4 regions of the Scopulibacillus cellulosilyticus genome follow, and region 2 is predicted to be linked to each of the others. Evidence: riboswitches for the same ligand, from Rfam matches in the RefSeq annotation. Region 2 holds a riboswitch; each other region holds the start of a gene.
What was found. Region 2 has a riboswitch for thiamine pyrophosphate ahead of ACFQRG_RS11690 (solute carrier family 23 protein). Riboswitches for the same ligand answer to the same signal wherever they lie in the genome.
Positions count from the first base shown of each region.

Region 1 (8,289 bases), on a different contig from region 2:
ATCAGGGATGAAGCAAAACCGCTTCATAACACACCCGGTGCGTTAGGGAGATCCGGCATCGAACGAAGGCTGACCGTTCTAACCGCCTTGAATTATTATGCAAAACATCTCACAGCTTCTACAAACACAGAAGGAAAGATCAGAATCAATCCCTTTTTACAAAGGACGCTAATACAGGTTAATCAACGGTTACAAGATAACCTTGATACTTTAAATAAGCTGATGATAGGAAAAACATTTAAAGCAAGAGTATGGAAGCTTGAAAAAGAAAGAGAACAAATTGAACGTTTTCCTGAACAATCATTTCGTGGAAACAGCAATCAAGACCAATTAGTTTATGACTTATATTACATTTGGCGTATCAATTCTTCCATCGTCTCCTTAGCCAAAGATTTTGGCGCTGAAGTCATAACGACAATTCCATCTTCCTGCGATAGAAGCCCTGAACGGTAATGCCGTCCAGGGCTTCTATTTTTAATTCATTTTTTTAACATACCGCCTGTCATATTGGCCATTCATGCTGCTCATAGACCATATTCCAAAACATATACTCATAACGGGATGTCGTTTGAAAATGTTTCTCTAAAACTTGAAGTTCAAATTCCGGCTTTCCATTCGTCTGTTTATCAAGACATTCAATCAGCCATTGACAAAGCTCCCCGAAGTCATCTGATGCATACATTTCAATCCACTTTGCGTAAGGGTTCTTGGACAATGACTCTCCATTATAGGCATACAGTTCCTTTCCGATTTCCCAATAGCTCCACATGCACGGAAGAAGACAAGAGACAAGTTCAGAAAGTGAACCGTTTTGGGCAACATGGAGCATATAGCGTGTATATGCTAAGTTGATAGGCGTTGGTTCGGTTCGCTCCAATTCCTCTCTTGTAATTCCAAATTCCGATGCATATTGCCTATGTAAATCCATCTCAGTGTTGAATGTTTCGTGCAGAAGTCTGGCAAACCACCCCATTGTTTCAATATCTCTTGCTTTTATAGAACCTATTGCAAACAGCTTGGCATAGTCGATTAAATACACATAATCTTGTTTCATATAATAGGCAAACGTTTCTTGAGGTAATGTTCCATTTCCGATCCCTTGGACAAAAGGATGATCATGGATTTTCGCCCAAATAGGTTCGATATTTTTAGATAACCGTTCTGTAAATGACATCATTCTCTCTCCTTTCGTGTGTTGCACCAATCAGCAATAAAACACGCCATTGTTTTTGTAAAATCCAGCAATTCATGAATACTCACTTTTTCATCTACTGAATGGGCATCTTCTAATTGCCCCGGCCCATATGTAACGGCAGGAATACCGGCTCTTCCAAGCCACCCGGAATCGTTGACAGATGTTGACATACCTATAACAGCTTCTTCATTTGTTACTTTCTTGTGATGATTGCTTAAACGAACAACTGCTGGGTGATCCGGGTTAATTTCCAACGAAGGAAAAATCTCTCCGCGGTCTTCGATCATTGATTTGCCGCCCCAACGAAATTCCGGTGGATTCTCTTTTAGCCATGGGTCTGCCAATGCTGTATTGTATAAATGATCCTCAATTTCTTTTATCACCTCTTCATACGTTTCATCAGGATAAAAATGAACGGTAATCCACAACTTACACTCATCTGCAATAAAGGCCGCATGTCTCCCTCCTTCGATGACAGCCGGATTAATCGTATTGATCCCCGGCGGAAACCCTGGATAACTTTTTGTAATCGACCAATGGCGTTCCAGTTCTTGTAAACCCTGAATGACTTTCATCATTTTTTCTATGGCACTGGCTCCTTTAATCCCGCCGCCGGCATGAATCATTTTAGACCTGAGGCCATCGTGGAACGTTTGTTTACTTTTTACAGTTATCCACCCGGTAATGACACCGCCTTGTCCTTGGATATTTAAGTGACTTGTGTCCATGACAATCGCAAAGTCCCCCGTATAACCTTTTTCAGTGCAAGACAAAGTGCCCGCTTCACCAACCTCTTCGCCGATGACGGATTGAAATTGCAAGTCTCCTTTTAGCTCTATACCAAGTTCCGTTAAAAGCTTAATCGAAAACAAAGCGCAAGCAAGTCCTCCCTTCATATCCGCTGCACCCCGTCCGTATACATATTTATTTTCTTTTCTTAATTGAAAGGGTGAACTTGTCCAATTTGAATCATCTCCGACCTCGGCTACATCTATATGGCCATTAAGAATTAGACTATTATAACGGTCTGAATCTGTTCCTTTTCTAATACCAACAACATTTGGATCACCGGGGAACACATCCCATTTTTCTGTTTTGAAATTTAGGTGTTCCAAGTAATTTTGGATAAATAATTGAGCTTCTGTTGTATTTCTTGCCGGCGGACTAACCGTTGGAAAACGGACTAATTCCTCTAACAATTGTAATAATTCATCTTGAGTTTCCTCTAATTTTATTTCAATTTGTTCTGTTAATGTTGTCATAATAATATCCCCTCCTGACAAAGTTTATGAGAACGAGGACTTGCGGCCGCGCACATATCTGTTAAAGTAAACTTGCCAATTTATAACGCAAAAAACCACTCTTTTTAGCATAAAGAGTGGTTTAAATACATTGATCAAGCCTAAATGGCAAGCTTCCACTTCCCTACGCAGGTATTATCCAGGTCAGGTTCGAAGGGTCTCAAACTTAAGTTTGATCTCAGCCTGTTGGCTCCCCTAGTGTTTAAATACTTATCCAGTTATTATAATATTAACATAAATTCATAGATTCTAAAGATCAATTTTTTAGGGCAGTCATTGGATATTCCTTAAAGTCATTACAATTATCCCCGTATTTAACGCCTAAGGAGTCATTTCATTATTTATAGGGCCCTAATACTTTCACTGCCTCTTTAGCCAACGAGGTATCAACGGCTTTGTTAACATTTACGTTTCCGTCAATGCCTCCGCGTGATTTATACCATTTATATTGATCTTTAATATTATTAACAAACATTTTACCATTCGGGTCTAGGCCTATCACGCTGACTTTGTTCCATATTTTTGGATCTTTAAGTGATGTATTCTTCGTCATGATGTCTATGATTTCTTTTTTATTTCCTTTTCCCTTAACGAATGCATCATTATAATCCCTGACGCCTTTTAAGTAAGCTACCATAAACCTTAGTGCAACAGCATGCTCATCATCAACAAACTTCGGCGATCCAAGTACCATGGCAATTTGAGCTTTTGGTGCATAATCTGTTGTGTCCCCGAAACGATAATGGATACCTTCCGCTTCGCCTTGTGTAATCATTGGTTCGATTTGCAAAGCAGCATCAATTGTACCGTTACTGATTGCCGATACCATATTGCCGAAATCAGGCATTAGAACAAAATGAACATCTTTTCTTGAAAGTCCCGCATGCTTCAACATTTTTGAAAAAATATAATCATCGACCCCATTTTTTGTAGAAACAGCAATTTTTTTGCCTTTAAAATCTTTATACGATTTTATTTTGTTTTTCATCTTTTTACTTACCACGAAGGAAAAGTAGGATTGGCCTTTCAAATTATGTCCTTTGTCGGCAATCATTTTGACATCTATTCCCTGTGCCATCGAATTAAAGAAGGATGCGGAAGAAATACCGCCTGCAATATCAACTTTACCGGAAGCGAGCGCCGGCAGCATATCATCACTGTTAGAGAACTTAGCAAATTTGATTTTAATATTGTAATCTTTGAAATATCCTTTAGCATTAGCAATATAAAATCCCGCAGCAGATGCGGAATCATCCTCCGCAATGACCACGGTGGTCGGCTTCTTTAATGGTTTTAAATTGCCATCCACCGGTTTAGCCTTAGTATCCACAACATTAGATTGTTTTTCTTTTGACGAATCTCCCCCCTGGCAGCCACTTATAATCAAAACAAACAACGGAATCACTAATAAAGCGGCAAGGAATTTCTTCCACACCTTACATGCCTCCTCTAGATGATGTTCAAAAAGTCCCGGAAACATGGGGCAAATACTAAGATGTCTCTGTGCTCCTGCGCGAGGATTAACGATGAAGCTATTCATAGCTCGTCGCAGTGTTCAAAGATGAATATTCTAGTAGACCGTGCTCTGCGCGAGGATTATCGATGAAGCTATTCATAGCTCGTCGCAGTATTCAAAGATGAATATTCTAGTAGACCGTGCTCCTGCGCGAGGATTATCGATGAAGCTATTCATAGCTCGTCGCAGTGTTCAAAGATGAATATTCTAGTAGACCGTGCTCCTGCGCCGCAGATTATTCACAGAGGTATCGCCAACTTCTCGTCGCAACTCGTAGTATTTCGAGAAGCTTTGCTCGTTCCCCCTTTTTGAACTCACATTTATAAAGTTAAGATTGGCGTGCTTTTTCCACTGCGGTTTGCAAATGCTCCCAAATATCAACGAACTCTTTCGACATCTCTGGATTAGAACGGATCGTTTCTACTTTTCTCGGTCTCGGTACGTCAATCATTTTCTCGCGAATAATCTGCCCGGGCTGTGTACTCATTAATAAAATACGGTCGCTCAACAGCAATGCTTCATCAATACTATGTGTAATAAACAAGACTGTTTTCTTTGTTTCTGACCAAATATTAAGTAATTCCTCTTGTAAAATAAATTTGTTTTGCTCATCAAGAGCCGCAAACGGTTCATCCATTAACAGGATTTCCGGATCATTGGCAAATGCCCGGGCAATACTGACCCTTTGTTTCATTCCACCGGATATTTCAGAAGGATAAAGCTTTCTGAAGTCCTTGAGTCCGACTTTTTCAAGATAATAGTCTGTTTGCTGTTTGATCTTGCTTTTTGGCAGATGACGCATTTTTAATCCAAAAGCCACATTGTCTTCGACGGTCAGCCAGGGAATAACGCCTTTTTCTTGAAAAATCATTGATTGCAGCGGCCGGTCTTGGCTTGAGCGCGTAATTTTAAAATCCCCTGTACTCGGTTTCTCAAGTCCCGCCAAAATCCTTAATAGTGTTGTTTTTCCGCAGCCGCTTGGTCCGAGCAAACAAACAAATTCTCCATCATTAATGCTTAAATTTATGTCTTTTATTGCAGTAACAGCCGTTTGCTTTTTAAAGAAAATCTTTGTTAAATGATTGATTTGAATTTTCGGCGTTACGGACATACTCCCCCTCCTTTACAAAAAACTACTTTTTCCATGGAATAAGCACCTTTTGCAGCATTCGCAATAACAGAGAGAAGAAATAGCCAAAGAAAGAAATAAGGATTAAACCCACATACATTTGTTGCAGTAAGAAAGCTTTATACGATGTCCAGATAAGATAGCCGATCCCGGAATGCGCACCCATCATTTCCGCTGCAACAATGGTTAATAATGCGATTGCCTGCCCCATTTGAATACCCTCTAACATCACAGGAAGAGCACCGGGTAAAGCAATCTTAAAGAAAAAGTCTTTTGATTTTGCCCCGTAGTTTTTAGCGACATCTAAATAAATTTGATCAATATTGGCGACACCGGCAGCGGTATTAATAACAACAGGGAAGAACACGCTTCCTGCAATTGTAATCATTTTTGAAAAGTCACTAATACCAAAGATAATTAAAATTATCGGCATCAAAGCAAGTGTAGGAATTGGCATAAGCGCCATGACTAACGGTTGAAAAAAATACCTGAATGGCCGGTACATTCCCATTAACAGTCCCAGTAAAATCGCCGGAATCACACCTAACAGAAAGCCGCCTATAATCCTATATAAACTGATGCCCAAATTATCGAATAAATCACCGCTGGCTGCCATTTTAAAAAAGGTACCGATGATTTCAGTAGGCGGAGGAAAAAAACGTGCATCAATGATATGTGTCCGTGATAAAACTTCCCATAAAATAAGCAAACAAACTGGAGATGCTACCGTGAGCAAATGTTTCACCTTTTGCCTGCGCCGGCCTTTCTTCCACATTTGTTTTTCCACGGCAATTGAGTTTTCCATATAAACCTCTTCCATTTTGGTTGCCATCGTTGCTCACCTCTAGTAACCACATCATATGCACATTCGCCCAGTGCGTGACAAAAGACGCATATAAAATTTATTTTGTGTCAATTTCATAGCAAGCCGTTTTGAGACATACGAAACAGTCTTTTGTCAATATTTTTGTGGATAAGTGGATAACCTCTAAAAAATTCGATGGACAGTGAAATGAATTTGTGAGTAATAATTGGGGATAAAAATTAAAAATCCTGTGGATATTGTGGGTAAATATGTGGAATACCCCTAGATTAGCCTATATATTTGTGGATAAACCTGTGGAAACTGTGTATAATCTGAAAATAAAAACATCAATTTTTTTTAGCGATTTAGTAATGAGGAACTATTTTAAAAAAACCCTTCGCAATTCACTGCGAAGGATTCTTCACACTATGATTACCAAGATATTCCCATAAATAGATAGCGGCATAACTATTAAATGGCGACCAGCTCTTCGCCTTATTTTCTATAAAATCTAAAGTAGGCTTTTGTTCCAATTGATAAAACTTTTTAATACCGTTTTGAATGCCAATATCTCCAGCAGGCATTAAGTCCTCTCTTCCCATGCCGAATAATAAAACATTTTGCGCTGTCCAGGGGCCAATTCCTCTTATTTTGACCAATCTTTTAATGACTTCACCATTGTTCAATTGTTTAAGCTCATCTAAGGATAAGGACTTTTCAGCTATCAGCCGGGATGTATCTACAAGATATTCTGCTTTTCTGCGGCTAAATTGCAGTTCTTGTAATGACTCATAAGGAATGTCAGCAACTGTTTCCGGACGGGGATAAAACCAGACATCATCAATAGAAAAACCAAATTGCTTCACAAACCGCTCCGTTAATTGATAAGAGAAAACTAAATTTAACTGTTGATGAATAATACATTTGACAAGCGACTGATAAATACTAAAGTCTTTGATCAATGGCATGCCTTTAAATTCTAAAAATAAAGGGGCCAGGTCTGTTTTAGAAAAATGATCGGTAATATCATGTAAGGATCTATCCCATTTAAATATACCTGTCATTTGCTCAATTACTGTTTCATCTTGACTTTGGGCCGATACTTTAAAGGCAGGCTGTTCAGTTGTTCCTATAGCTTGTACGGTTGCAACTTGCGGTTCTCCTTCAATCCATAACGGTATTTTAATTAAACGTTTGTTTAATTCAATATGGATTAATGGGTCAAAGGCTAAACGCCTTAATGCCCTGTCAAAATCATATGGTCCTTCAATATTGATGATTTTTTCCACATGAGGTCGCCTCCTTTATTTCAATGCTTCAATCTAACTTTTTTAGAATATTCGGCACATGCCTCAACCCACCGTTTCGGCATATTCGGGTTTGAAGCGAAGTGAAGATGTGTATATCCCGCAACAACATTCGGAAAATAGCAGCCTTCTTCTTTTACGCCTCCTATGCCTTTAATCTCGTAGACATGCTGCATATCGCCATTTTGATAAAAACTCGAATAATGAAATTCATGACCGCGCGCCGTTTCTCCCTTTTCTAAAAGAATCGTAGATTTTAAAGCCGTTACATCGCGATAACCGATTGCTGTCAGGCGGTCTTGCATCTTTATATCTCCCGGAATGACCCCCGTCATAGGATAAGTTTTACCGGCTGTTGTTGTTATTGATTCAGCCAGGAACATATAGCCCCCGCATTCTGCGAGCGTTGGTAAGCCGGATGCGATCTTATTTTTAATCTTTTCCATTAAATGTGATCGCTTAGAAAGTTCAGCGGCGAATTCTTCAGGAAAGCCGCCGCCAAGATATAGACCGTCAATAGCTTCTGGCAGCTTCTCACCCGAAAGCGGACTGAAATAGACGATTTCTGCCCCTTCCTTTTCAAGCAGATCCAAATTTTCCTGATAATAAAAATTAAAGGCCGCATCCTTTGCAACCGCAATCCGTACTTTTTCAGGCCTCGTATCTTTTCTCTTTGAAAACAGCTTTTCTTCCGATTGGACAGGCGGTGTGTTTTCAGCAAGTGTCATCAATCTATCCAGGTTGATTTTTTCCTCAACAATTTGACCTAATTGATTGAAAAAGCCGTCTAATTCTCCCCGTTCAACAGCAGGAATTAATCCTAAGTGACGCTCGGGAATACTCGGGCTGTCATTTGTAAGTAAATGCCCTAAAACTTGTATACCGCATTCTTGTTCAATCGCTGTCTGTGCCAGTTTTGCATGACCTGGACTTCCCGCATAATTTAAAATCACACCGGCAATATGGACATTCGGATCAAGAGATTGGAATCCTTTAACGATAGCGGCGACGCTTCTGGCCATACTGGAAATATCAA
Region 1 covers NZ_JBHTCO010000017.1:51,388-59,676, reverse strand. The annotation lists gene ACFQRG_RS13355 (FUSC family protein) at 1-453, shown strand, start outside; gene tenA (thiaminase II) at 503-1,177, opposite strand; gene ACFQRG_RS13345 (acetylornithine deacetylase) at 1,174-2,457, opposite strand; TPP riboswitch at 2,601-2,703, opposite strand; gene ACFQRG_RS13340 (ABC transporter substrate-binding protein) at 2,834-3,976, opposite strand; gene ACFQRG_RS13335 (ABC transporter ATP-binding protein) at 4,341-5,123, opposite strand; gene ACFQRG_RS13330 (ABC transporter permease) at 5,146-5,973, opposite strand; gene ACFQRG_RS13325 (DNA-3-methyladenine glycosylase family protein) at 6,351-7,235, opposite strand; gene ACFQRG_RS13320 (cobyrinate a,c-diamide synthase) at 7,256-8,289, opposite strand, start outside.
Region 1: it holds a riboswitch for thiamine pyrophosphate, as region 2 does, so the genes downstream of both, ACFQRG_RS13345 (acetylornithine deacetylase) here and ACFQRG_RS11690 (solute carrier family 23 protein) in region 2, are expected to answer to the same signal.

Region 2 (8,289 bases):
TTTTCCTTCGCTTTTGGCAAAACTTCTTATAAGGAAGATTAAACTTAAATTGATAGGTAAATAGTTTTAGAGCCAGCTCATTGAATCGTGATTCTTCTTCATTTGACTCCTCAATAAAAGTTAAGATTTGTTCGGTTATTTCTTTAGATTCTTTCCTCATTATTTTTCCCTCTTTCTTTATTTATCCCCAACCAGCTAGGAATATTGACTAACACTAATTGCAGCAAAATAGCAGTAACGGCACCTACTAAAATCGTGTTGCTAAGGAATTTCCCTAAGAAACCATGAACATTGGTAAAATAGTTTGGGAGCGCGATGGATAATAAAATCGACAAGCCTGCAATCATGAAATTCGCTTCAGTTTTCTTCATTTTTCCAAGAATATTAATACCCGTAAAAATAAGCGATGCAGCCGCCGGCAAAAAGATCCCGCCAACAACAGCGTCAGGCGTCACAGCAAGCATCGCTCCCGCCTTAGGAATAAAACCAAGTACAAGAAAGATAATCCCGGCTGCCTTAACCGCATGCCGTGAGCCGACGCCCGTTAATCGGATCAAACCGACATTTTGGCCAAATCCTGTCGTCGGGAAACCGCCGATAAGCGTTGAAATGATTGAACCAATCGATTCACCGGCAAATCCCTTTCGAATCCGTTTGTTATCTAACGGGGCGTTCACCATTTCTGCCGCAGCATGATAAACACCCATAGCTTCAAATACTGCCACAATATACGCAAAGAAAAATGTCCCAAATGAGACCCAGTCAAATTTAAGCGCACCATAAGGAAGTATATGGGGCAATCCAAACCAACCGCTTGTTGCGACCTTAGAAAAATTAACTTCCCCAAGCAAAAATGCGATAACATCACCGGCAACTAGAGCGATGAGAAAAGAATACGAACGAAGCATGCCTGTCCCAAATACAGATAAAAACAGGACAATTAATGAAGTAGCAACTGAGATTGTCAGCGTTTTTCCATCAAGAAAAGTTTTCGATCCCGGGTCCCCTCCTAAATAAAGTGACAGTGTAAAGCCGGATAGTGCAACGCCGACAATTAAAATCACTGAACCGGATACGACTGCTGTAAAAAAAGATTTCAATTTCCCAAGCAAGCCCGTAATAGCTAATATAAAAATGATGATTCCGCTTAACACAATCCCCCCGCCGGCAGCTGCCAATCCGTTAGCTTTTCCGGCAGATATCATAAGTGAATCAAAAGCGGCCGACGGACCTTGAACAACAGGTAATCGTACAAGCCGTGTTGCCTGTACAAGCGTGACCAAGCCCGCTGCAATAAAAATGGCATTCACCATGTTTGCGGCTAAGGCAAACGACAGCCCGATCATCGCAGTCACAAACACAGGATCAAGCCAAACGTTTGAAACAAAGACATGCTGCAAACCATATAAAAATCCTCGAACCGGTGATAATTTTTCTTCCAAACCAACTGTGACTATTCCTGAGTTATCCGAAAGTTGTTCTTCCGTTTCTATCTTTTGTTGCATAAAATATCCTCCCATCAAAAAAAGCCACCCGGCAAGCGGGTGGCTTCAATATATACAAACTGTATAAATATAAATCCACGCCACTTCCCTACGCTAGTGTTAACTAGATCAGGTTCAAAGGGTCGAATCACTTCTCTCAGCTTAAAGCTCCCCTAGTGGTGACTTTTCTTTTTTTCTGTATCGTACACCTATGTTTAAAATTCGTCAAACTTTTTATATCAAATGAATATTTTTCGGGTTTTTATTTTAATAATGGATGACTTTTGACGTTTCTTAATGATCATCATAAGTTTAAAAACGGTGCCAGCAGGCACCGTTTTTATAATTTTCCATTAGGACTGTCGTAGAATTTTTTGATCGCTTGATCAACGTAAACCCAGCCCTTCCAGCCGAGATGCATTGTATCCTTTAAAAAGTACTTGTCATATTCATGGCTTGAGAAATCCGCCACCGGAAAACCAGCCTTTTCTACTTGCTTGCGGACTCTGGCATAGTAGTATTGCCGCGTCTTCTTAGGGACCCCGGCATAATCGTACCAGCGGCCATTCTCTGGAACAGAGATAAACATTGCTTTTGCATGTTTTTCTTTTAATAAGTCCAGCACAAGCTGCAAGTCACCGTACTCAGGTGAATGATAATACCTTTCATGCTTTCTATATCCCTTTAGATGACTATATTTAGGTTTTATTTTCTTCCAATAATGATTGTTAATACCGTAAGTGTTAGAAGTACTGTCTTTTTCACCCATTAAATCGCCGCGATGACGGAGCTGTTTCCAAGAAAGATTTTTTAAGCTTGGATCAACATTAGGATGATGGGGATGAACAGAGAAAGATTTTATCGTATCTCTCCACATGAGCACCCTATAGTCAAATTCTCCATACGCCTTCTCGCCCAACAGCTTCAATTTATTTGTCTGATTACTATAACCGATTCCTTTTAATAAATAAGCCAGATTCTTATCTTTTCTAATAAATTTAAATTGCAGTAACCGCCTGGCAGCGCGTTTCTTTAATGAAGGGTCTATGTTTTTGTTAAATACGAAATCATAGGCCTGCAGTTTTGAAAAGTTTGGATCAAAATGCTTTCTATCCAACCCCTGTTGAGCAAACCATTGCGGGGATAGGATAAAGACAATTTTCCTATTTTTAAGGTCATTTGACATGGATGCAAAGTTCAAAAAGTGAACGAGTGACTGCATACCGCCGCGCCCGACTAGAAATGGGGTGAACCCGTCAGGATTGACTTTAAAATAGTTAGACGGGTGGAAAGGATCTAAACGCAAAAGTTCAGATGACCCATAAATAGGAAGATATTTTTTATCATCCATTGCTTTTTGTTGCAGGGCTATACCTTGAAACATATTTGGATCCAAGCTCGTTGCCGCCTGGTTTACCTTCTTATTGCTTATAAGCGCATGCTGTACACTGCCCGGCGTAAACAATAAGGCAAGGAAAATGATGATGGCCAAGATTAATGGGCCATACCTCGGTTTTTTCATTTCATTTCAGCCAACTTATTAATAATAAGGTTAGGTGTCGCCCATTCTTCGCGATCAAATTCGGAAATCGATACCGGAATGCCTAGTTTATCTTCAATTTCGACTAAAAGATTGACAGTTCCAAAGGAATCCAAAATGCCATCTTCAAATATTTTTACATCAGGATTTTCCTTAACAATATCGTTTTCACAAACATCTTCAAGAATATCTAATACTTGTTCTTTAAATTCAGCCATTGTTATACGTCTCCTTTTTCAATGAAAAGTTCTATATTTTAATGGTGTTCAAAAGGGAGGACAAACAGGGCCAACACTGGCTAAAAACGTCGCGTCCATGTGACAACGCCAGTACTAGCACGTCCTGTGCGTCGGAATTTCGAGGCGCGGCAGTCCACGAGGACCGGATCGACGAGCGATACTTCTCGAAACACTACGAGTTGCGACGAGAAGTCGGAGATGCCTCTGTGAATATGCTGCAGCGCAGGAGCACAGGTACATCTTAGAATTGCCCGGCACGTGAGGACCGCAGTGGCAACGCAACGAAGAAATTCGCCTGCAATGTTTCCCGGACTTTTTTGAACATCCTTTTTTAAGTGAATAGTCTTCCTGAGAAAATAAGAAGGCTAAAACATACAAAGTTAAATGTAATCACAACAGATAAGACATGCGTCAACTTATTGTCCGGCCAAAATTTATGCTTCTTGTTTTTCCGCTCAAATACATCAAAAAAGATAAAATAAAAGGTGTGAAGCAAGCCATAAACAATATAGTGCGGAAAAGGTCCGTGCCACAATCCCATAACGAAGAAATTTATAAAAATCCCTATATAGGATGTTGTGTAACGGTTTTTAAATACTTTCTTTTTGGTCATCGTAAATACAAACCGCATAAAAATATAATCTCTAAACCAAAAAGATAATGTCATATGCCAACGATTCCAGAAATCCTTGATGTTACGGCTAAGAAACGGCTTATTAAAGTTTTCAGGGGTCTTAATCCCGAGTAAATAACTTGTGCCAATAGCAAAATTACTGTAGCCGGCAAAATCAAAGAACAGGTACATACTGTAGGCATACATATAGATGACAATACTCAAGAACGTATCTTGTTTGAGGTACCCGGACATTAGGATATGCTGATTAATAAGGTACCCGATAATGAATTTGTAAAGGAACCCTTGAATAATACGATTTATACCGCGGTAGAGAAGTTCCTTATATTCCGCAGACGTCGGCGTATGTTCGATATCCTTTTCGAACCGGCGATAACGATCAATTGGTCCGGATGAGATTGTCGGGAAAAATAACAGGAAGCGAAGGAAGCGGTATACAGAAACTTCCTTCAGCTGCCCATCACGGATATCAATGATCATTTGAACGGCCCTAAAAGTTAAATACGATATGCCAAGGAAGCCGACCATGCTCAAGCTTTTGAAATACGGTGCAAACTTAACGATAACCAGCGGCAAAATGGATAGCGCAACCGTTAAATAGAACATGCTGGTTGGATTATTTTTTTTCCGAACAGGTAAATATCCCTTAATTAATACAACTTGCCAAATGACAAAAATGATTAACGATATAGCCTGTGCCGGCTTATTATAGAAAGTGAGCACGAGAAAAAATATTGCGACAACCGAATTATACGTTTTAAGTGATTTTCCATTAAGTCCTGCAATGATTGACGGGATGAGCAGTATCGCTAAGATGATAAAATAGTAAAATGTTGCATAAGGAATCATACGGTCATTGTTACCTCTTTCAGTAACGCTTTGCGATCTACCTTACCGTTAGCAGTCATTGGAATGGAAGATTGGTAAACGAATTTTCTCGGAATCATATAGGCTGGCAGTTCAGCTGCCAATTCTTTTTTAATCGCCGATGTTAACTGAAATTCCTTTTCAAATTGATGCTCATTTGGAACGACGATCGCTAATAGATGGTCGTATGCATCATTTCTCTTTATCGGCAATACAACAGCGGCATTAACATAAGCACTTGAACGAAGATGATGTTCAATTTCTTCAATTTCCATACGATATCCGTGTAATTTAATTTGGTTGTCCATCCGGCCGTGGCAGAAAAGCATGCCATCTTCCAATACCCCGGCATCTTTTGTTCTATAGGCCCGCTCGCCATTTATAGTCATAAATGCTTTTTCCGTTAACTCCGGAGCACTTAAATAACCTTTGCTGACACTTGGGCCGACAATAACGATTTCTCCCTTTTCACCATCGGCTGCTAATGAGCCGTCTTCTTTCATAATCAGAATTTGGCAGTCGCTCTTACAATAGCCGACCGGAAGAGAATCGTATTTTCCGGTCATTTCCTTATCAATGATGACACTCGTAACGGCAACTGTTGCTTCAGTTGGGCCGTATGAATTGATAATTTGTGCTCCAGGAAATCTTTCTAACAGCTGTCTTGCTAAATTGTTTGGTAAGACCTCCCCGCAAAATAAGAAAGTATTAAGGGAAGGAAGCATTTCACTTGAGAAGCCGGGAGCCATTAAGCACATTTCCGCAAAAGACGGTGTAGAAGTCCAAACTTCGATATTTGATTGTTCGAAAGATGCAAACAGTTCCTTTGGTTTCGCAATCATTTCTTTATCAATGGCCCAAAGCGTTCCGCCTGTGACGAGACTTGGATAGAGATCCATAACTGACAGGTCAAACGAAAACGGCGCTTGGTTCAAGAAAACTTGCCCTGATTGTAATCCAAAATCATTTGTCGCCCATTTTACGAAGCTTTCCAAGCAATTTAAGGTAATCTGAACACCTTTTGGATTGCCTGTACTGCCAGAGGTATAAATAATATAAAAGTTATCCTCGCCTCGAACAGCTTGTTCCGGCATTGGCATATGCCCTTTACAAGTCTGGAATATTTCATTTAATTCAAAAGGATTAATTGATCGAATTTGCAAACCGTTTATAGTCAGTGCTTCTTGAGAAATCATAAGCTTTGCCCCGGAACTTTCGATCATACGGTGAATACGGTCTTCCGGGATAGAGATATCAACTGGTATATAAGAATGTCCGGCTTTTACTGCTGCTAAAAAGCAAATGATCATTTCTGGCTGCATATGTCCATGAACTAAAATAGGTGAATCATCGTTCGGGTATTCTTTAGCAATCCAATAAGCCAGTGCATCGGAAGACTCTTTAAGCTGACTATAAGTCATCTTTTGGTCTCTCCAAACAAATGCTATTTTTTCAGGAGTCTCTTTTGCCCAATTGTTAATCTTTTCGATTAAATTTAAATTCATTCTCATCATCACCTTTTAAAATTCATTATAAATAAATGGAGCCGAATGAGTGGCTTTCGCGCCATACAACCATACTAGAGCAATAATGATCACAAGATAATAAAGAGTTTTAACAAACCATTGTGTGATCGGCCGTGACCAAAGTTCTTTGATCGTTTTCATACTTCCACTCCTTGATATAAGGAAAACTATTCTACATTTTTCACAAGGTTTTTTTGCTTTAAAGGTTTTTTTGCTTTAAAGCTTTTTCATTATATAACATCCAAGACACATATTTTACCCTTTTTCCAATAATGTTACCTTTTTGTAACCACTAATCAATTGGCACTATATTCGATAAACCCTTGCCCTGATTGAAAAAATAGAACCTTTTAATTTTGGACAGCCTGTTTGTGTACAGGTCCAGGTGCTGGATTGGCAAGAACAGGCTTGGATAATTTAATATAAATCGTCTTATTCAAAAGACCTAAGTTTTTTATATTATTTTGTAAATTAGAGAGCAAGACAACATACTCGCTGCCGTCCTTTTGGAAGCCATTCATTGCATTCCAACCTGATAATACGCCATGATTTGAGTAATTAACCGGTTTGTAATACCATCCCCTGCGATTGATATACCATCCAAAACCATAATAATGTTTAAATGGTGTCATCATCTGTCGATAGCTTTGCGGCGACAAGAGCTTTCCGGTTGATAAGGCCCGGTCAAATTTATACAAATCTTCAGCCGTCATATAAATATCACCGCAGCCAAATACCTGTGAAAAATCAGGCATAATTGGGTTATATGCCAGTCCGGACAGTTCTTTATAACCGACAGACGGATATTTTTCTTTTTTTAGCTGGCTGCCGAATCCTGAATCTTTTATTCCTGCCGGCTTAAAGATATGTTGTTTTATATATTCATGCAATGGTTCCCCGCTTATTTTTTCAATGACATAGCCGAGAATAGAGTAGTTGGCATCATTATAGTCAAATTGAGTGCCCGGTTGAAATTTTAAATACTCGGAGCTTAACCCGATACTTTTTATTAAAGCACTGGTCGATACTTTTTGTTTTGTTTCAAGATGTTTTCCTATTCCGGATGTGTGTGTTAATAAATTATATATTTTTATTTTGCTTGCATTTGGAAAAGAAGGAAGATATTTTGACAGCGGATCATTGACGTTTATTTTCCCTTCCTGCTGGAGCTGCATTAATGCTGTCGCAACTATTGGTTTGGTAATAGAGCCAATATAATAAACAGTCTTCGGATTGTTTTTAATTCTCTCTTTAGCATTTGCAAATCCGTATCCTTTATTTATAACGACTTTTCCATTCTTCACAATAAATGCTGTTCCATTAAAATGAACTTTTTTTAAATATCTGTCTAAATCTTTATCGTGAACAATGTTGGCAGGTGCTGAATTTGGCCGCATTTTTCCTATTTTTTTGATATTATCATGGTGCGGTTTCTCTTTTAAGTTAAGAGGAGCTTCTGTTTCTAAATTTTTTGCTGATAAATGCTTTGAATATAAAAAGAAGGTTCCGGTCCCGATAATCCCTACGGCGCAACAAAAAATCAAAAATCTTTTAAATGGATTTTTCCTTCTTTTCTTTCTTATTCGCTTTTGCATTTTTACCTCCAATTTTACATCTCTTGTGATTAAATTAAGGAGAAACAAATATACACAAAGATACCATAACCGCTTCTTTAAATGATTACAAAAAAATGACAAAGTCACTTTTAAAAAAAGAAAGACACTATCACATATTGTGATAATGCCTTATTATTCCCCTTATTTAAGCTTTCCATTTAAATAATAAACCGCCAGCTGCGTACGTCCGTTACATTCGAAGTCTTACGGACGGTTGCACCGGGACAAACGCCTAAAAACCCTATCGAATGACTGATCACTCAATAGGGTTAAATATTTTTAATAAAAGCCAAACTAAAACGCCTTGATTTTGACTTCATTCAGACTTTGTATCTATAATTAATGAGTTAATGTTTTTTAATACAAACTAGGTGATATATATG
Region 2 covers NZ_JBHTCO010000014.1:72,877-81,165, reverse strand. The annotation lists gene ACFQRG_RS11695 (LuxE/PaaK family acyltransferase) at 1-160, opposite strand, end outside; gene ACFQRG_RS11690 (solute carrier family 23 protein) at 144-1,505, opposite strand; TPP riboswitch at 1,574-1,669, opposite strand; gene dltD (D-alanyl-lipoteichoic acid biosynthesis protein DltD) at 1,825-3,006, opposite strand; gene dltC (D-alanine--poly(phosphoribitol) ligase subunit DltC) at 3,003-3,242, opposite strand; gene dltB (D-alanyl-lipoteichoic acid biosynthesis protein DltB) at 3,595-4,746, opposite strand; gene dltA (D-alanine--poly(phosphoribitol) ligase subunit DltA) at 4,743-6,269, opposite strand; gene ACFQRG_RS11665 (teichoic acid D-Ala incorporation-associated protein DltX) at 6,285-6,431, opposite strand; gene ACFQRG_RS11660 (serine hydrolase domain-containing protein) at 6,641-7,885, opposite strand; gene ACFQRG_RS11655 (FUSC family protein) at 8,287-8,289, shown strand, end outside.

Region 3 (8,289 bases), on a different contig from region 2:
ATAACAGCTGTGCCATTTCGTCTTAACTTCTCAAAATATTCAAGAAGGGCAAAAGTATTTTTTGCATCTTGGCCGAATGTCGGTTCATCTAATAAAATCATCTTTGGGCTTTCAAGTAATGCGCAAGCGACGCTTAAACGTCTTTTTTGCCCAATCGACAGTTGATATGGATGCTGATTGATTTGATTTGCAAGTGAAAATTGTATAAGGGCTTGATTGACCCGCTCATTAATGGTTGAATGATCAACTTTTTTCATTTTGAGTCCATATTCGAGCTCATCAATCACTTTATCCGTCACAAACTGAAACTCAGGATTTTGAAAGACGAATGTCATTCCCGAAGAACCCCCGTTAGAAAGATCACGGCAGTTGCCGCTGTTGGGCAGTAAATCCATGATACCCTCAAGAAGAGTACTTTTTCCTGCTCCGTTTTTGCCAATGATTGTAATCCATTCCCCGGATGATACCAACAGTTCCTGTACATGAACTTTAGGCGTCTTCTTACGGTAAACCGTAAAATCTTCAACTTGAAGCAACGGCGTGGTGTCTTGAGACTCTATCATCAAAGGCTCATTTCCATAATTTTGGTTCCAAACACCCGGATACCAAATGCCATAGTCATCAAGTTTACTTTGATAGTCTTTAAAAATAGTACCGGCTTCCCCATCGGCAATAATCTTTCCTTCATCATTGAATAAAACGACCCGGTCGACGAAATGAATAACATGGTCGATTTTATGCTCAACAATAATGACTGTTTTATCAGCGGCAACTTCCTGAATCATTTGCCATAACTCTTCTGTACCTTCCGGGTCAAGCATCGCTGTCGGCTCATCGAGAAACAGGGTATCAGGATCTAAGGCAAGCGCGGAAGCTGTCGCCAGCCGCTGCTTCATGCCTCCTGATAATTGATTGATCGGCGTATGCGTTTCTTCTAAATGAAGTCCAACCTTATTAAGATACTTTTTAATCATGTCCGGCATTTCTATACGAGGGACTTGAAGATTTTCTAATACAAAGGCAATTTCTTCATCAACATACGACATGCAAAATTGCGAATCAGGATCTTGAAAAACATAGCCCCATTTTTCAGGAAGTTTGATATCATCTGCCTTCATAGGGTACTCAATATGCTCCGGAACAAGACCGCACAGCACCTGCATGAGTGTTGATTTCCCGCAGCCGGACGGACCAAGCATCAGAATTTTTTCACCTTTTTTATAATGAAAAGACAAATCCTTAAACTGCATTTCTTTTTCCTTAGGAAAAGCTAAGCGCAAATTTGTGACACCATATTGGGTATTAATTAAGGACATCATAATCATCCTTTGAAACCGGTCTGACGATATTGGCTACCCCGGCTGATTCTAAAGCTTTAACAAGCACGTAAGAAAATGCTCCTGCAATCAATCCTGCGCCAATAAAACGGAAAATAATATTTAAAACAAGATTCCAGCCGGCAAGCTCGAATAAATAACCAAAACCTAAGTCCAATATAAAAGACGCAAGAGCAGATGCCATTCCAGAAAAAACGGCCACAGAAAGATTAAATTTCTTATAACGGAAAGCAAAGAATACGATCTCAGCAAAAAGACCTTGCAAAAAACCGTAATAAAAATCAACAATTCCTCCCTGACCGGCAAATAAAACTTCTCCTAAGGCGGCTGCCGTCTCTGCCAATACGGCGACACCCGGCTTTCTGATTAACAATAGCGCAAACGGCCCGGCCATAAACCACATACCATATACAAGCTGATCAATTTGCAGTCCCAATGGTTTTAATAAATAAGATACCGGGCCCCACAGTTTGTAAATCAAACCGAATACTAATGCGATTACAATTGTCACCAAAATGTCTGTGAGCTTTAACTTACGATTGTTTTTCACGAATTTTCCTCCTCCGGATTTGTCCCTTTGATCCATTAAATAACTGCGAGGCAGTCCTTTCGTGAAAATAGCAAACTGCCTTTTCAGATACCCTTTTTCCAATAACCGTCATATAAAAAAATGCCGCTTTCCGGTATTGGAAAGCGGCATAAGTTAACAAGGTCACCTGTCAATAGAAAGACAGTTACTTTTACCACTTTCCTTCGCTGGTATTATCCAGATCAGGTCTAAGGGTTTAGGCATAAGCCCCTCTCAGCGAAAAGCACCCCTAGTGGAACAAATCGAATATTTTTCTATTTATTAACACGTTACTACAAACATGAACATTTTTCAATATAAAGATTTATTTTAAAAACATATTTTTTTCTTAATTTTTCATATTGCTTTTTAAAATTTCTCTTCATTCGATCATATTCAACATATAAAGTGACAGGCTTGCCAATCGGCAAGTTTTCTTTAATAATCTTTTAATTTTTTGCAAAAAATGAAATAAGGAGGTGTTTTTTTTAATGTCTCATCCTTACCTTTGTCCAAATTGTAAAACAAATAAAACGCGCTTCAATATTATCGAGCAAAAACCTAAGGCAGTTAAAATGGATCCGAATACCGGAGAAATAACCGAGGAATATAACATGGATCATTTGGACCCTATTCATTTGCCCTATAATGGACCTGAACAAAAGGTCCAGTGCGGTGTTTGCGGGTTAATAGAGGATGAACAATCTTTTATTAAACGTGCAGAATACGCACAAAATAAAGAAAGTCTATAAAGTGAAACTTCCATCAGTGGGGGTTTTGTTCATCCCCCCACTGATGGTTAGTTGAACTTATCGGGGGGTTAGCGTCCGTTATCTCCCGCCTAAACTTCATTGTTTAAACTCAAGTTTTGAGGCGGGAGTTTTACGGACGCTTGCACCGGGATAAATCATTAATATTTTAACCAGCTGTCGGCTGGTTTTTTTCATTAAAACAGTTTAATTTAAAGGTACTGAACTCCCCGGTCCGTGTCTAAAGGGTTTACAAGCCGGCAAGTTTTCTTTAACAATTATTCGCCCATTTCATAGACTAATGTAAGGAAATCAGCAAAAGGATGTTATTCATATGCCTGCTCTTGTCGGTATAATCAAAATTAGTGTCATGTCAAGCTCCTCTGTTTTGAATGTCGGTGATGTTTATAATCTTTCGCCGTTTGCTTTTTCCAAAAGTTTTGCCGGGGCTGGTTCTTTTAACACTGGAGACAGATTAGTTATTCATAATGCACCAAATTCAACTCAGGTTGAAGATCCCGATCTTATTGACCAGGGAAATGCCTTAAATGTATAGCCCTTTTCTAAAATTTCTTTTTCACAGGTCATCGTCCCCCCTATTTACTGCATATCTTTAAATAGAGAGGTGAGCGATGGTGAATTACCAACAGCCTTATCAATGGCAACAAATTATACAACATTTGCACGGTAAGATGAATACGCAGGAAAAACGCATTCGGGAATTAGAAAAAGTGATTAAAACGATGAAAACAGATATGGACGGCTTAAAAAAACAACAACCTTTAACTGTCAATTATTCTTTTGACCAATTAAAAATTGACACGCTTGAGGGTACTTTGAATATTGGCTTAAACCCAAATAAAGATATGGAGGATCTGGACGATTTTACAATAAATGACCAAACCATTCATGCGCCGGAACAACCCATTGATCCTTCCTCAGCGGTTATGAATGATGTTAATCATTTTCTGAATCAGTATTTCAGAGAGCAAGCATTTGAAGATTTACGCGGGATCGAGCAAGAAAAAGGTTATCCTTTAGATGACACATATCGGCAGTTTATTATTAATGATGTTCAAAAACAGCTTAATAACCGGGCTCAATATTATTTATCTAAATACCAGGAGCAATATCTTGATAATCGGGAAGATTTAGTTGATGTCATTAATGAAAAGCTGCATGATGACATTAGAAAGGCATTTAGTATGTTTATTGATTATCTTCCTAAAAAAAGGCGTGATTCACAATGAATTTTAATGTCGTTAATAAGGAATTATGCGTGAACAATATAAGGATCATCGGTGTGGCAACGGCTTCTGTCGTACTGATTGGCGATGCAAAAACAATTGGATCATCGTCCATTTTCGATACTCCGGCAGAATCACTGATCGTCGGTGAAGCGCTCGCACCATATGCTGCTCAGGGGGTCGTGCGGTAGTGCCGGTTAGAACTTCAGTCGTAGACACGCTAAAAATTAACACCATTTCCTTAAGTTCAATCCTTGAGGTTGGTGATTCTAAGCGGGTCACACCAGTCGGAAAAGTTTTTGCCATCCAAAGAGAATATCCAATTTACCCTAAAAATGACCCCATTCTTAATCAGCATCATTATATTTTTGATGTACCATTGCTTGAAGCCAATATTTACGAACCTGTTCATACAAATGTCATTAATGAAGATCCTTTTATCAAGGTCAATCATATTAAAATAACCGGTGTATCTACGGCTTCTGTTATAGATGTTGGTTCTACAGATTATGTTTACACTGAAGCACGGGTTAAAAACATCCGGCAATTTTTTAATCCGCCTGACTGAGACCTCATTAATCTAACATTTAACCATTCACCGGCATAGAATAAATTTATCAATAGGTGTAAAGGATGTTTCGATATGCCATCAATTGCGGGACCAATTAAAATCAACAGTATAGGCAGCGGCGCCGTTTTTCACGTCGGCGACTCATTAAATATTGCGCCTAAAAGCACATCGAAAACATATGCCGGATCAGGTGCGTTAAGTACTGGCGACTTTTTACAAACAAATAATCTGATAAACAGCACAAATACTTTCGATTCAGATCTTGCAGACGGAAGTAATGCGGCTAATAATTAATTTTTTATTGGAGCGTTCCATATGAATTTTTTTATTAACCAAGACATTCATATTCATCAATTAAGAATTAATGGTCTATCAAATTCATCTGTATTACAAATTGGCAGTGCCGGAATGATTAAGCCTGTATCTAATGCCTATAATTCAGGAAGATTCACACAACCAGCACCTCAACTTGCCTTGCCGGGTCAAATAACACATCCAGGAGAAGCTCCCCAACCAAGTGAAACACTTCAGCCTATTCTAGTGCCTCTTCCTGCACCAACTTAAATTAACTGTCATTCTGGCGGATAAGATAATTTTGATTAAAAATATAGAAATTGAGACAACATATATAAGAAATATAAATTGTTGGAGATGATCCCTGCATGACAGTTATAAAACGTTTAATGGTTTTTCCAGCATTAATTCTTATTTTATTCATTGGGGAGGCTCATGTATCAAAAGCCTTTAATGTCCATCATGATCTTATAAAAAGCGCGCAATTAAAAACCAGTCAGGATTTGATTGCTTCATCCGATTTAATTATTTTAGCTGAGATTCAAGGTGTCAGTTATCAATTCAATACAGGGCGTCATACAGACATTGGTAAATTTATTAACTATGTACAGCCTTTATCCGTTAAAACAGTATACAAAGGGTCTGAACAACACGATGTTCATCTATTAACAACAGGCATTTATCCTTTACCTAAACCTGAGAATCCGCTTAATAATCTATATCCTGGCGCTATTGAAAACGGTACGTATCTAACCTTTTTAAAAAAAATTCCAGGCACGCCATATTATCAGTTAAACGGCGGATGGCAAGGATTATACCCGCTTATTAATGGCCGAACTTTTGCTTTATCCGGCGGTTTTACACGGTTTAACGACTTAGCTCCCAAAGATATTAACCACATTATTAAAACTCGCAATGGCGAGTTTTTTTCTATTAAAATTAGCATAATCTGATTTGGACAACCATATGATGTATTAAATAAACACATTGGGAGGACAAATAATGATTGCTGGAAAAGTATTGGAAAAGGCTAAACCTAAACGTTCATTCACAGATGCCGCGAAAACATTTATAAAAAGTTTTAACAAATTTCAACCAGAAGACCTCCTTGAGAAACTAACTAATGTCATGTTCAAAATCATCTTATTTTTAGGTATCCCATATTTTATATTTATATTTATAAAATTTTTAATGATTTATTAAAAAACAACCCTTCTGTCTATTACGACAGAAGGGTTATTTATAGTTGATTTAACATTGCATCCAGCACATAATCCACCGCTTTTATCGTTTCCAAAAAACGGCGGCGGCGCGTATCTTTTTGAAATGCTGTAACAGAGGTTATCGTCAAATTATCATACGTATCATTAATTTGTATATGATAAACATACTTTGGATGCTGTTTATTAATCCATTCCAGAGCCAATGGCTTCCATTGATCAGCTGCGGCAAGAACCTTATCTGCAAATGGCTTGACTGCACCATAAAAATCAACTTCATAACCTTCTTTGCGGGTCCGGTTGACAAATTGTTCATACGCCATTTGATTATATTCCTTCAGCAGTCTTGTTAATTGTCTTAGGGTTTGTATTTTTTCCTTGTCCACTGCTGTCACCCCCCTCTTCTATCGTACCAAAAGAAAAGGATTATGACATTTCTTTAACAACCATTGCTGCTTAAGAACCGACCAGTTCTTTCAATACCGGTAAATGGCGGTTTTTCATATTAGGCAAGGGAAAAATACCATTCAATTTAGTAAATCTCGTCAGCTCCCGATCAATTAATCTGATTTGTTGATCAATCTGATGAATCATATAATAGATATTTTCTAATTCCTGACGATGATGTAATATTTGCATGGATACAATCTCATCTGCTTTATTAGAAATTTTTTTCTCCAACTGATCCATTTTGACTTCCAGAAAATCCATCCGAACATCTAATTCTTTTCTTGATAAGCCATAAGAAGTTTCTTCAATATGCTTCTTCGTTTTCATGACCATCAACTCCCGTTGGTTTCTTAACTTAAATAGTTCTTTCTTTCTGGTGAACGTCCTGCCGGCTTGACAAAAGAAGTGCTTCTTCATCAAAGAAAGGTGGCTTTCTCATTCTTTTTTTAAAATTCGACAAAACAATGACATAAGAGCTGCTAATTTCTCAATTTGCTTTTGTTTTTTTACATACCAATGGCTGATGTCATAAGGTAAGAATTTTGGGTTATCAAACCATTTATTGTTTATTTCACCGTTAAACCAATCGTTTATTTCGCTTAAATGATGTTTAACAGGATTGTAAAAACTTCTTAAGTATGTATAATAGGTAGTTGTCTCCTGTCGAAATTGATCATAATCTATCCGTGATCCGGTTGGTTCTACGGTTAAAGCAAATTTTTGGATTTCCTTTGAAACTGGAGACTCAAACAGCAGCCATGACAGCTGTTTACCAAATTCAATTCTCTTTTCTACATGTGTAAATCGGTAAACAGAAAAGCCGTATAAAGCACCTTCAACAGTCGGAAAAATGACTGCTGTTTGATGCAGCCATTCTTGAAATTTAAAAAATAACCGGTTAAAAACCCTGTTATGAAAAAAGCTTTGTTGAATAACCGGCTTTTCAATGACTTGCTGTTCATTAACAATTTGGCTTGTACAAAGACGGCGCTTATCCTGTGTAATCCAAAACAATTCCCACTCCTTCTCCATAAAAATAGATATATTGAATGCTTTTAGTAAATAAAAATAAGGTCTATTTTTTTGCTTTGATAAATGATAGGTAAGAAGTTGTGGAAAGGCATCCGAAAATATCAGCCAATTTGGCCTTTCATAAGTATGAAAAAGGATAAAGCGATCACGCTCTTTTAATAAATTTTTAAGAGGGGGTAGAGCAAGGTCGGTCATATTCCACCCGGCATTTCTTGAAACCATGCTGGCAAGCAGCGCCCAAATAATTTCTGGGTTTTCAAGATAAAATTGGATATATGCCTTCGTCCTTGATATATTATCAAGATTACATTTGTCAGTTTTACTGCGAATGTAATGAATGAATTGTCGATCTTGCTTACTAAAGCATGTTTTTTGTCGACGGTGACAGATATCACTAAAGATGTTAGACTGTATAGGCATAGCTTTCTCCTTATCAATGGATAGAACAATGTCATAAAAATTTACCATATCCCTAGCATTAATACGTTATAATAAAGAGAAACTAAGTTATTGTTTTTTAATAATTTAGTTGATCTTACACTTTCTTCATATATATAGTAAGAAAGTAATATCAAGAAAATAGAAAAAAGGAGTTTGCATCTTGACTATTTTCTATCCAAACGGTAAACCTTATTTGAATCATTCACCAGCCAAAACTGATAAATCAAAAGTAAATTTCGCCAATCGCGGCATGACGCTTGAAGAAGATTTAAACATTACAAATCAGTATTATTTGGACCATGATTTAGCTGTTATTCATAAAAAGCCAACCCCCGTACAAATAGTTAATGTCGATTATCCAAAAAGAAGCGCAGCCAAAA
Region 3 covers NZ_JBHTCO010000005.1:21,552-29,840, reverse strand. The annotation lists gene ACFQRG_RS06760 (ABC transporter ATP-binding protein) at 1-1,319, opposite strand, end outside; gene ACFQRG_RS06755 (ECF transporter S component) at 1,303-1,887, opposite strand; TPP riboswitch at 2,069-2,167, opposite strand; gene ACFQRG_RS06750 (DNA alkylation repair protein) at 2,397-2,657, shown strand; gene ACFQRG_RS06745 (spore germination protein) at 2,989-3,210, shown strand; gene gerPC (spore germination protein GerPC) at 3,287-3,904, shown strand; gene ACFQRG_RS06735 (spore gernimation protein GerPD) at 3,901-4,092, shown strand; gene ACFQRG_RS06730 (spore germination protein GerPE) at 4,092-4,469, shown strand; gene ACFQRG_RS06725 (spore germination protein) at 4,545-4,766, shown strand; gene ACFQRG_RS06720 (spore germination protein GerPB) at 4,788-5,036, shown strand; gene ACFQRG_RS06715 (hypothetical protein) at 5,135-5,719, shown strand; gene ACFQRG_RS06710 (hypothetical protein) at 5,769-5,969, shown strand; gene ACFQRG_RS06705 (YppE family protein) at 6,007-6,372, opposite strand; gene ACFQRG_RS06700 (hypothetical protein) at 6,443-6,763, opposite strand; gene ACFQRG_RS06695 (DUF2515 family protein) at 6,872-7,762, opposite strand; gene ACFQRG_RS06690 (hypothetical protein) at 7,802-7,912, shown strand; gene recU (Holliday junction resolvase RecU) at 8,070-8,289, shown strand, end outside.
Region 3: it holds a riboswitch for thiamine pyrophosphate, as region 2 does, so the genes downstream of both, ACFQRG_RS06755 (ECF transporter S component) here and ACFQRG_RS11690 (solute carrier family 23 protein) in region 2, are expected to answer to the same signal.

Region 4 (8,289 bases), on a different contig from region 2:
ATGGCCATAATTATATCCATACCGGTATCCCGGGATGACAAGAAAATAATCGGCACATTGGACACTTCTCTAATCTTCTGGCACCAGTGAAAACCGTCAAATGCAGGCAAGTTGATATCCAAAAGGACAAGTTCCGGCTTATTTTCAATAAATAATGACAAAACGTCTTCAAATTGTTCAACATAAAAAGCATCAAATCCCCACCGCTTCATGTTCTCATAAACAATATCTCTAATCGTTTCATCATCCTCAACGATCATAATTTTTAACATAAGCACACTCCTTTTACCCTTCAAAAACCTATTATTTCAATATATCGATCACATTATAAAAGCATAGTTCACATTAGAGGAGAATAATATGTCATTAGTTCCCTTGAACGTATGTTTTCGATTGGCCATAAATGCTTAAATATCAGAATATAAAGTCTCCGCACCCTGCCTTCAAGCTTCAACCTCCAATATCTAGAATGGAAAGGAATGAGTAAGGCATGGTTCACAAACATCAAGTTCAACTGTCCCTTGAGCAAATGCTTTCCATTATTCGACACGGTTTAAATCAAACAGTTTCACCGAAGAAAGTCGTCATTATCGGCGCCGGTATATCGGGACTGGTAGCCGCTTCTTTACTTAAAGAGGCCGGCCACAGCGTTAAAATCTTAGAATCCACCGATCGAATCGGCGGGCGGGTTATGACTTATCGATCACCATTCAGCCGCGGACATTATCCCAACATGGGCGCTTTAAGAATACCGGAATCACATGTATTAGTTTTAGAATATATTAAAAGGTTTCATTTACCAACCAATTTATTTATTAATGCGACACCTGAAGATCTTATTTATGTAAACGGTATAAAAACACGGGTAAAACAATATGAACAAAATCCCGATATTCTTCAATATCCAGTATCTCCTCATGAAAAGGGCAAAACCGCTGACTTATTGATATACGAAGCCTTAAAACCTATTACAGATTTTATTAACAAAAATCCTAACCGAAATTGGCCTATTATTCTTAAGCATTTTGATAAATATTCGATGCAATCTTTTTTAAAATATGCGCCTCATCCTCCCGGAATAAGCTTTTCACAAGGCGCTATAGAGATGATTGGTGTCCTTTTGGACCTAGAAGGATTACTCGAACAAGCTTTTATCCATTCAATGAGAGATGTGATGATTTTTTTAAGTCCTTCATCGCGTTTATATCAAACGATTCTGCCAATAGAGCGCTTTTTTGAAATTACCGGAGGCAATGATTTGCTTCCAAAGGCATTTCTCCCTGAGTTAAAAGACAACGTTTTATTTAATCATCGCGTTGTTAACATTACCCAGCAACATGACGGTGTTACTGTCAATTCAAAGCAAGGTTCTGAAAATAAAAGCTTTACAGGGGACAGGTGCATTGTTACGATTCCCTTTCCAGCTTTGCGCTTCATTGATATTCAACCTTATCATTCTATATCACATATAAAGCGAAGGGCTATAAGAGAACTTCATTATATGAATGCTTCCAAGGTTGCGATTGAATTTAAAAGCAGGTTCTGGGAAAAAGAAGGCTTATACGGCGGGAAGACAGTCACTGATTTGCCAATACGCTTTGTCTATTATCCAAGTAACGGGATTGGAAGTTCCGGTCCAGCCGTCATTATTGCCAGTTATACATGGGGTGATGATGCATCACCATGGATAGCATTTTCAAATGAAGAACGTGTTTATCACGCTTTAAACAATTTAGCTTCTATTCACGGGAATGTCGTCTATAAAGAATTTGTCACTGGTATATCAAAGAGCTGGCTTCTGGATAAAAATTCTTGCGGCGGTTTTACTTTTTTCAAGCCGGAACAACAAACAGAATTACTGCCTTATATGACAATACCGGAAGGAAGAATTCACTTTGCCGGCGAACAAACATCATCAGATCCTAATTGGATCGAAGGCGCAATAGAATCCGGCATCCGGACTGCGTTTGAGATTCATCATGCGGCTAAATGAATAAGATTTAGCCGCCATAACTCAATCATGCAGTTTGGCGGCCAACTATTAAACAACTAATTAGTTTTTTCAAGCAACAAACGATAATTTTCTTCATCAAAGCAAACAAAAAGAACCTTATTAATCTTGCTTTGCTTATGTTCATTTAAGTAGGATGACACTTCTTCTGCAGAAATATCTGCCGCTAACGGTTTCGGAAAATGATAAACACCTGTACTGATATTTGGGAATGCAATTGTTTCAACATGATATTGATCAGCAAGCTGCAAAACATTTTGATAACAGTTTCTAAGTAACTGCGCCTCTTGGTGTTTTCCGCCTTGCCAAACGGGTCCGACAGTATGAATGACATATTTTGCATTAAGACGTCCCGCTGTTGTAATAACAGCTTCGCCCGTTGGACAGCCGCCTTGCTTTTCCCTAATCTTCTTGCATTCTTCCAGAATCTCACTGCCTCCTGCCCGGTGTATCGCCCCATCGACGCCCCCGCCGCCAAGTAATCCATTATTTGCCGCATTGACAATGGCATCGACGGTTACCCTGGTAATATCCCCTTGAACAACATGGATTTTTTCCGAAATAGCTGTCATTCGATCATCCCCTTTAGGCATAGTTTCTTATCTTCGATTTAAAATGTCAACAAAACAACAACATGATTACATCCCTTCCCAGCTTTATGACAAACTTTGTTAGAGCCCTTTTGGAAACCTTTGCGCAGGAGCCAAGCATTGCTTCTAGATCTGCTGCAAGCTGCGACAAGAGGCGGCAATGCTTCTTTTGAGTAAACCGCCGGCATTGGCGTACCATTTATTATAAATTATTCTTTCACTTGAAAACCTTTAGTTTTTTCTACAATGATTGACAGAATTTGATGTTTTCTTACATAATGGACATACAGTCAATAACTATTCACCCGCCTTAGTTAAGGAATAATCATTTCACTTACCTTATTGACTTAAAGACTATTTTTTCTGAAAGGGAGTGTGAGCTGTGAAAAAATATGTCTCGCTGATCCCAATCACTTTATTAATTTTTGCATTGGTAGGGTGTGGACAAACGGAGGATGTAAACGGCAGTGCAAATGGCGGAAATAAAAAGAAAGAAACAGTCAAAGAAGCATCTGCACTTAATGAGAATAAGGAACCCGAAACACCTTATGCCCCTGTTCCTCCGTCAAAAGATGCAAAGCCTCTAAAGGATTTCTCTGCAGACTCTAAGAAAGGAAAAGCATCATCAAAAGATCAAAATTCCAATCACAAAAGAAAAGTACCTTTAGGACAAACGCTGATGGCAGGTAAAAAGGACTTATCCAACGGCCCTCTTAAGAAATACAGGCTTGTTTCCTTTTATGGCACGCCTATCTCTAATAAAATGGGTGTCCTAGGTGAAAGTTCTCCAGAAGAGATGATGAAGAAACTTAAAAAACAGGCTCAAGCCTATTCTAATGCTGATCCATCCCGGCCGGCTGTTCCGACAATTGAGCTGATCGCTTCAGTTGCACAGCGGGATCCAGGACCAAAGAAACTTTATATCTCTCATACCTCAAAAGAAATCATTGAGCGTTACGCCAAACTTGCTAAAGATAACAAGGCATTATTAATCCTTGACGTTCAGCTTGGCCGAGACTCGATTATGAACGAAGTCAAGGAACTTGAACCTTATCTTAAGATGCCGAATGTCCATTTAGCCATAGATACCGAATTTCACGTCGGAAAAGGGCAGGTACCGGGCGAGGACCTCGGACATGTGAATGGCGCAAACATACAAAAAGCTATTAAATACATAAACAATCTTGTAAAAAAGGATAACTTGCCGGATAAGATTGTCATGGTACACGAATTTCAAAAAGGCATCATCAAAAATAAATCGCTTATAAAACCGACTAAACATGTTGAAGTCGTTCAGAACTCAGATGGTTTCGGGAGAGCCAAAGATAAGAAATATAAATACCATCAGCTGGTTACAGAACAAACGAACCAGTACGGAGGATTTAAGCTCTTCTATCATGAAGATCAGCCGCTTCTTTCTCCGAAACAGGTTTTACGGCTGGATCCATCACCAGCTGTTGTAAACTATCAATAAGAAGTAAAATTGAGATAAGAAAAAGGCAGGAAGTCATCATAATAGACTTCCTGCCTTTTTCATTTTATCATTCAATTTTTCTGCTGCTTTTTTAACATCCGTTTGCGAAAGAATGGCTGAAACTACAGCAACACCATCGACATTGCGATCAAGGAGTTCTTTTACATTATCTTGTGTAATCCCGCCGATAGCGACAACCGGAATTGATACTTTTTCTTTGATACGAGTGAGTTCATCAAGTTCAATCAGCGTCGCATCGCCTTTTGTTTTTGTTCGAAAGACTGAACCGACACCAAGATAATCTGCACCATCTTGTTCTGCTTTTACCGCTTCTTCAACAGTTGAACAGGAAACGCCTAAAATTTTATCCGGTCCGATAATTTCCCTGACAATACTTGCCGGAAGATCATCCTGCCCCACATGAATACCGTCAGCATCAAGAGCAAGAGCGATATCAACACGATCATTAATAATCAATGGAACATGGTAAGAAGCCGCCGTGTCCCTGAGTTCTTTTGCGAGCTCGTAAAACACTTTAGATGATTCATGCTTTGCCCTTAGCTGCAATAGGCTAATCCCGCCGTCAAGGGCTTCTTTTATCTTTTTCATATACTGATTGTGGTGCCCGGAATCATAGTTTTCCGTTACTAAATACACACGGTAGTCTACATTTTGATTAGCCATTGATACGTGCCCCTTTCTTAAGATCTTCAACAGTCAAGGTTGAGAACGCATCAAACAAACGGACTCTGAACATCCCCGTACCTTCATTTGCTCTTAAGTTTTGATGAGCCGTTTCACCGGCAAGTCCCATGGTTAAAATACCTGCCGCAGCGGCTTCGAACGGTTTATTATCCGTTCCTGCATAAACCCCGATCAATGAATTCGTCATACACCCGGTTCCTGTAAGCTTTGCAAGCATTGGATGGCCGTTTTGAATACGAACAGTATGCTCACCGTCTGATACGACATCAATCGCCCCTGTAATAGCAATTGTCGCTTTTAGCTCGCTGGCAAGTTTCTTGGCTAAAGCTTCAGCCCCTTCCATGCTGTCGCCTGAATCAACCCCTTGTCCGCTTGAAGGCAATCCGGCTAACGTTCTAATCTCAGACATATTCCCGCAAATAATAGAGCAATCAACATTAGCAAGAATTTTCTTCGCTGAGTCGCTGCGAAAAGCGGTTGCTCCAACACCAACAGGGTCAAAGATGACAGGAATCCCTTTTTCATTAGCTGCCTTTCCTGCCTTTAACATCGATTCGACAGTTTCTTCCGCCAAAGTGCCTATATTTATGACAAGAGAAGATGATTGCGCCGCCATCTCAGCCGCTTCGTTCGAGCTGTCCGCCATGACCGGGCGCCCTCCTAAAGCCAAGGTAGCATTTGCGCAGTCATTAATTGTTACACTATTAGTAATATGGTGGACGAGCGGTTGTTTATCTTTTATTTTATTAAAAAGTTCATAGATTTGATCCATAACAGAAGCCCCTCTCTTTAGTCAATAACGCTTGTCTCCGGAAACCATTGATATAAATGATTCGTCGGTCCAACGCCTTTGCCGATGGCTAATCCATGGTCAATTGCGCCTTCTATATAAGTCTTGGCTTTTAAAACAGCCTCTTCCAGTGTATGTCCGTTTGCGAGGTTGCCGGCGATGGCTGAAGACAGCGTGCATCCGGTTCCGTGAGTATTATTTTTGTTAATTCTTTTGCCGTTAAAATGCTTCCACGAGTTCCCGTCATAAAGAACATCCACCGGCTCGCCTTCTAAATGTCCGCCTTTAATAAGGACTGCCTTAGGTCCAAAGTTATAAATTTTTTCCGCTGCTTGTTCCATTTCTTGCAGGTCGGTAATAGATTGATCTATCAGGACACCTGCTTCTTTTAAATTCGGTGTAATCACTGTCGCTAAAGGCAGTAATTCTTCTATTAGCGCTTGTTTTGCTTCCGGCTTCAATAAATCATAACCGCTTTTAGAAACCATGACCGGATCAAGAACGATATATTCCGGCTGATAGATTTTAAGTTTATCGGCAATGATTTTAATAGATGCATTGTCTGATACCATGCCAATTTTCACGGCATGGACCGGGATATCGGTAAAAATTGCATCAATTTGTTTACCTATCATATCTGGAGAAATATCTTCAACAGCCAGCACACCCTGTGTATTTTGCGCTGTTACTGCGGCAATCACGCTCATTCCATAAACGCCGTGTGCTGAAAAAGTTTTTAAATCAGCTTGGATGCCGGCGCCGCCGCTGGAATCCGAACCTGCTATTGTTAAAACTGTTTTCATCATTTTCACCTCATTGGAAAGTATTTTGATATTGAACGATTTTTCTCTAAAGCGGTGAGCACAACCCAGGCAATCAAGCTGCCGCAAACAGTGCTCATTAAAAACGGTACGACGAAAAAGAAAGCTGCCACATTTTGCCCGAGAAGAAACTTGGCTATTGGAAAAGAAGCTATTGCTCCAATGATACCCGTTCCTAAGACTTCACCAAAAACAGCAAATATTTTCCTTTTTGTTATGACATACAATACACCGGCCAGACACGCACCGATCATACTGCCAGGAAAGGCTAACAATGAGCCCGTTCCGAGTAAATTTCTTAATAAAGAAATCATAAAGGCATTGACAACCGCATAACCGGGACCAAGAACAACCGCTGATAAGACATTAATAATGTGTTGGATGGGCGTTATTTTAGACATGCCGATCGGAATAAAGATCATATTGCTTGTCAATGTTCCGATGGCAATAAACAGTGCTGAAAACGTTAATTTACGAGCAGACACCGGCGACTGCCTCCTTCTTAACGCACTAGAGGAACTAATCAGGTGAAAAGATCGAAGTGTATTCCGAAGCTATGTAAAAAAGGCACAACTCCCAGAATAGGATTTGCGCCTTTTAATATACATACAAAGAACCGCGACTTCCCTACGCTGGCATGATCCAGATCAGGTTTCAAGGGTCTAAGACTTTGCAGGTCTTACTCTCAGCCGGCCTTATCCAGCTCCCCCAGTGCTATCATATATTTAATTATTTTCAGATTAAAAGTAACACATAAGCCCGCTCTTTTCAAGTAAAGGGGTCAGACCCCTTGAACTTGTGGATAACATGGATAATGTTAATAAGTCAAAATATTTGCATCTCTTGTGAATAGATTTAAAATAGTATTAATAAAGCATTCCTTGCATTCTACTTTTTTGAAAGGAAGTGAGTGTGTTATGGGGTTATTGCATCATGACATTACATTCTTAAATTTTGATGGCAGTTATGTTGTTCAAAATCAGTTGTGTCAAGACTTTCCTCATAACTGGATTGACTTATATGACATTAAACATACTAACCTTTATTGTGAACCAGATTCATTAAATCAAATTACAAACGCCATAAAGGATCGCACTGAAAAAGGGATTACTCTGATAGGCAACGGAAATTACCATTATGTCTCTTATGCCTTACTATCAGAAATCCAGGAACCTTTCACGTTAATACTTCTTGACCATCACACCGACTTAATGGAGGGATCAGCACCTTCGCTGTTATCATGCGGTTCATGGGTCTATCATGCCGCTTTAAACCTTCCCTTGCTGGAAAAAGCTATTATTATTGGTCCAAATACCTCCTTTCCCAGTCATCTGCCAACTCAACTCCGGCATAAGATTCATATTTTTTCAAGTGAACATTTACCGCTAACCGAGCTGCAAACCATTCTCTCACTCATTCAAACAGATACTGTTTATATCAGCATTGATAAAGACGTACTCGATTCAGCCTATGCTGAAACTAACTGGGATCAAGGACATATGACTCTGAAGGATTTGATTCGAATCATCACTTCAGTCGCCGCTTTTAAACATGTCGCCGGTATTGATATTTGCGGGGAATGGCCTGTGTCACCCGTGGATGCCTTTAATCCAAAGAACCAATCTATTATTCATAAAAATGAACAAGCCAATTATCAGATTTTAGATGCTTTAGTTCATTCGAAAATTTATGCTCATCACTGATTTTTAAATTCACAAAGACTACTATTTATTAATATATTTATTAAAATAATTATCCTGAACCTAAATTAAGTATAAATAACCATTAATCAAAACCACCCGTGAAAACGGGTGGTTTGCTCTGCGGCTGAAAGCCTCTGTTACTGGCCAGCCCTTCAAAGGGCACTGAAAGGTTCGCCAACCGCACTACTTTTCCGG
Region 4 covers NZ_JBHTCO010000017.1:17-8,305, reverse strand. The annotation lists partial or broken gene ACFQRG_RS13130 (response regulator transcription factor) at 1-272, opposite strand, end outside; gene ACFQRG_RS13125 (flavin monoamine oxidase family protein) at 491-1,993, shown strand; gene ACFQRG_RS13120 (O-acetyl-ADP-ribose deacetylase) at 2,050-2,583, opposite strand; gene ACFQRG_RS13115 (hypothetical protein) at 2,984-4,075, shown strand; gene thiE (thiamine phosphate synthase) at 4,112-4,759, opposite strand; gene thiM (hydroxyethylthiazole kinase) at 4,752-5,552, opposite strand; gene thiD (bifunctional hydroxymethylpyrimidine kinase/phosphomethylpyrimidine kinase) at 5,570-6,376, opposite strand; gene thiW (energy coupling factor transporter S component ThiW) at 6,379-6,876, opposite strand; TPP riboswitch at 6,998-7,111, opposite strand; gene ACFQRG_RS13090 (arginase family protein) at 7,309-8,094, shown strand.
Region 4: it holds a riboswitch for thiamine pyrophosphate, as region 2 does, so the genes downstream of both, thiW (energy coupling factor transporter S component ThiW) here and ACFQRG_RS11690 (solute carrier family 23 protein) in region 2, are expected to answer to the same signal.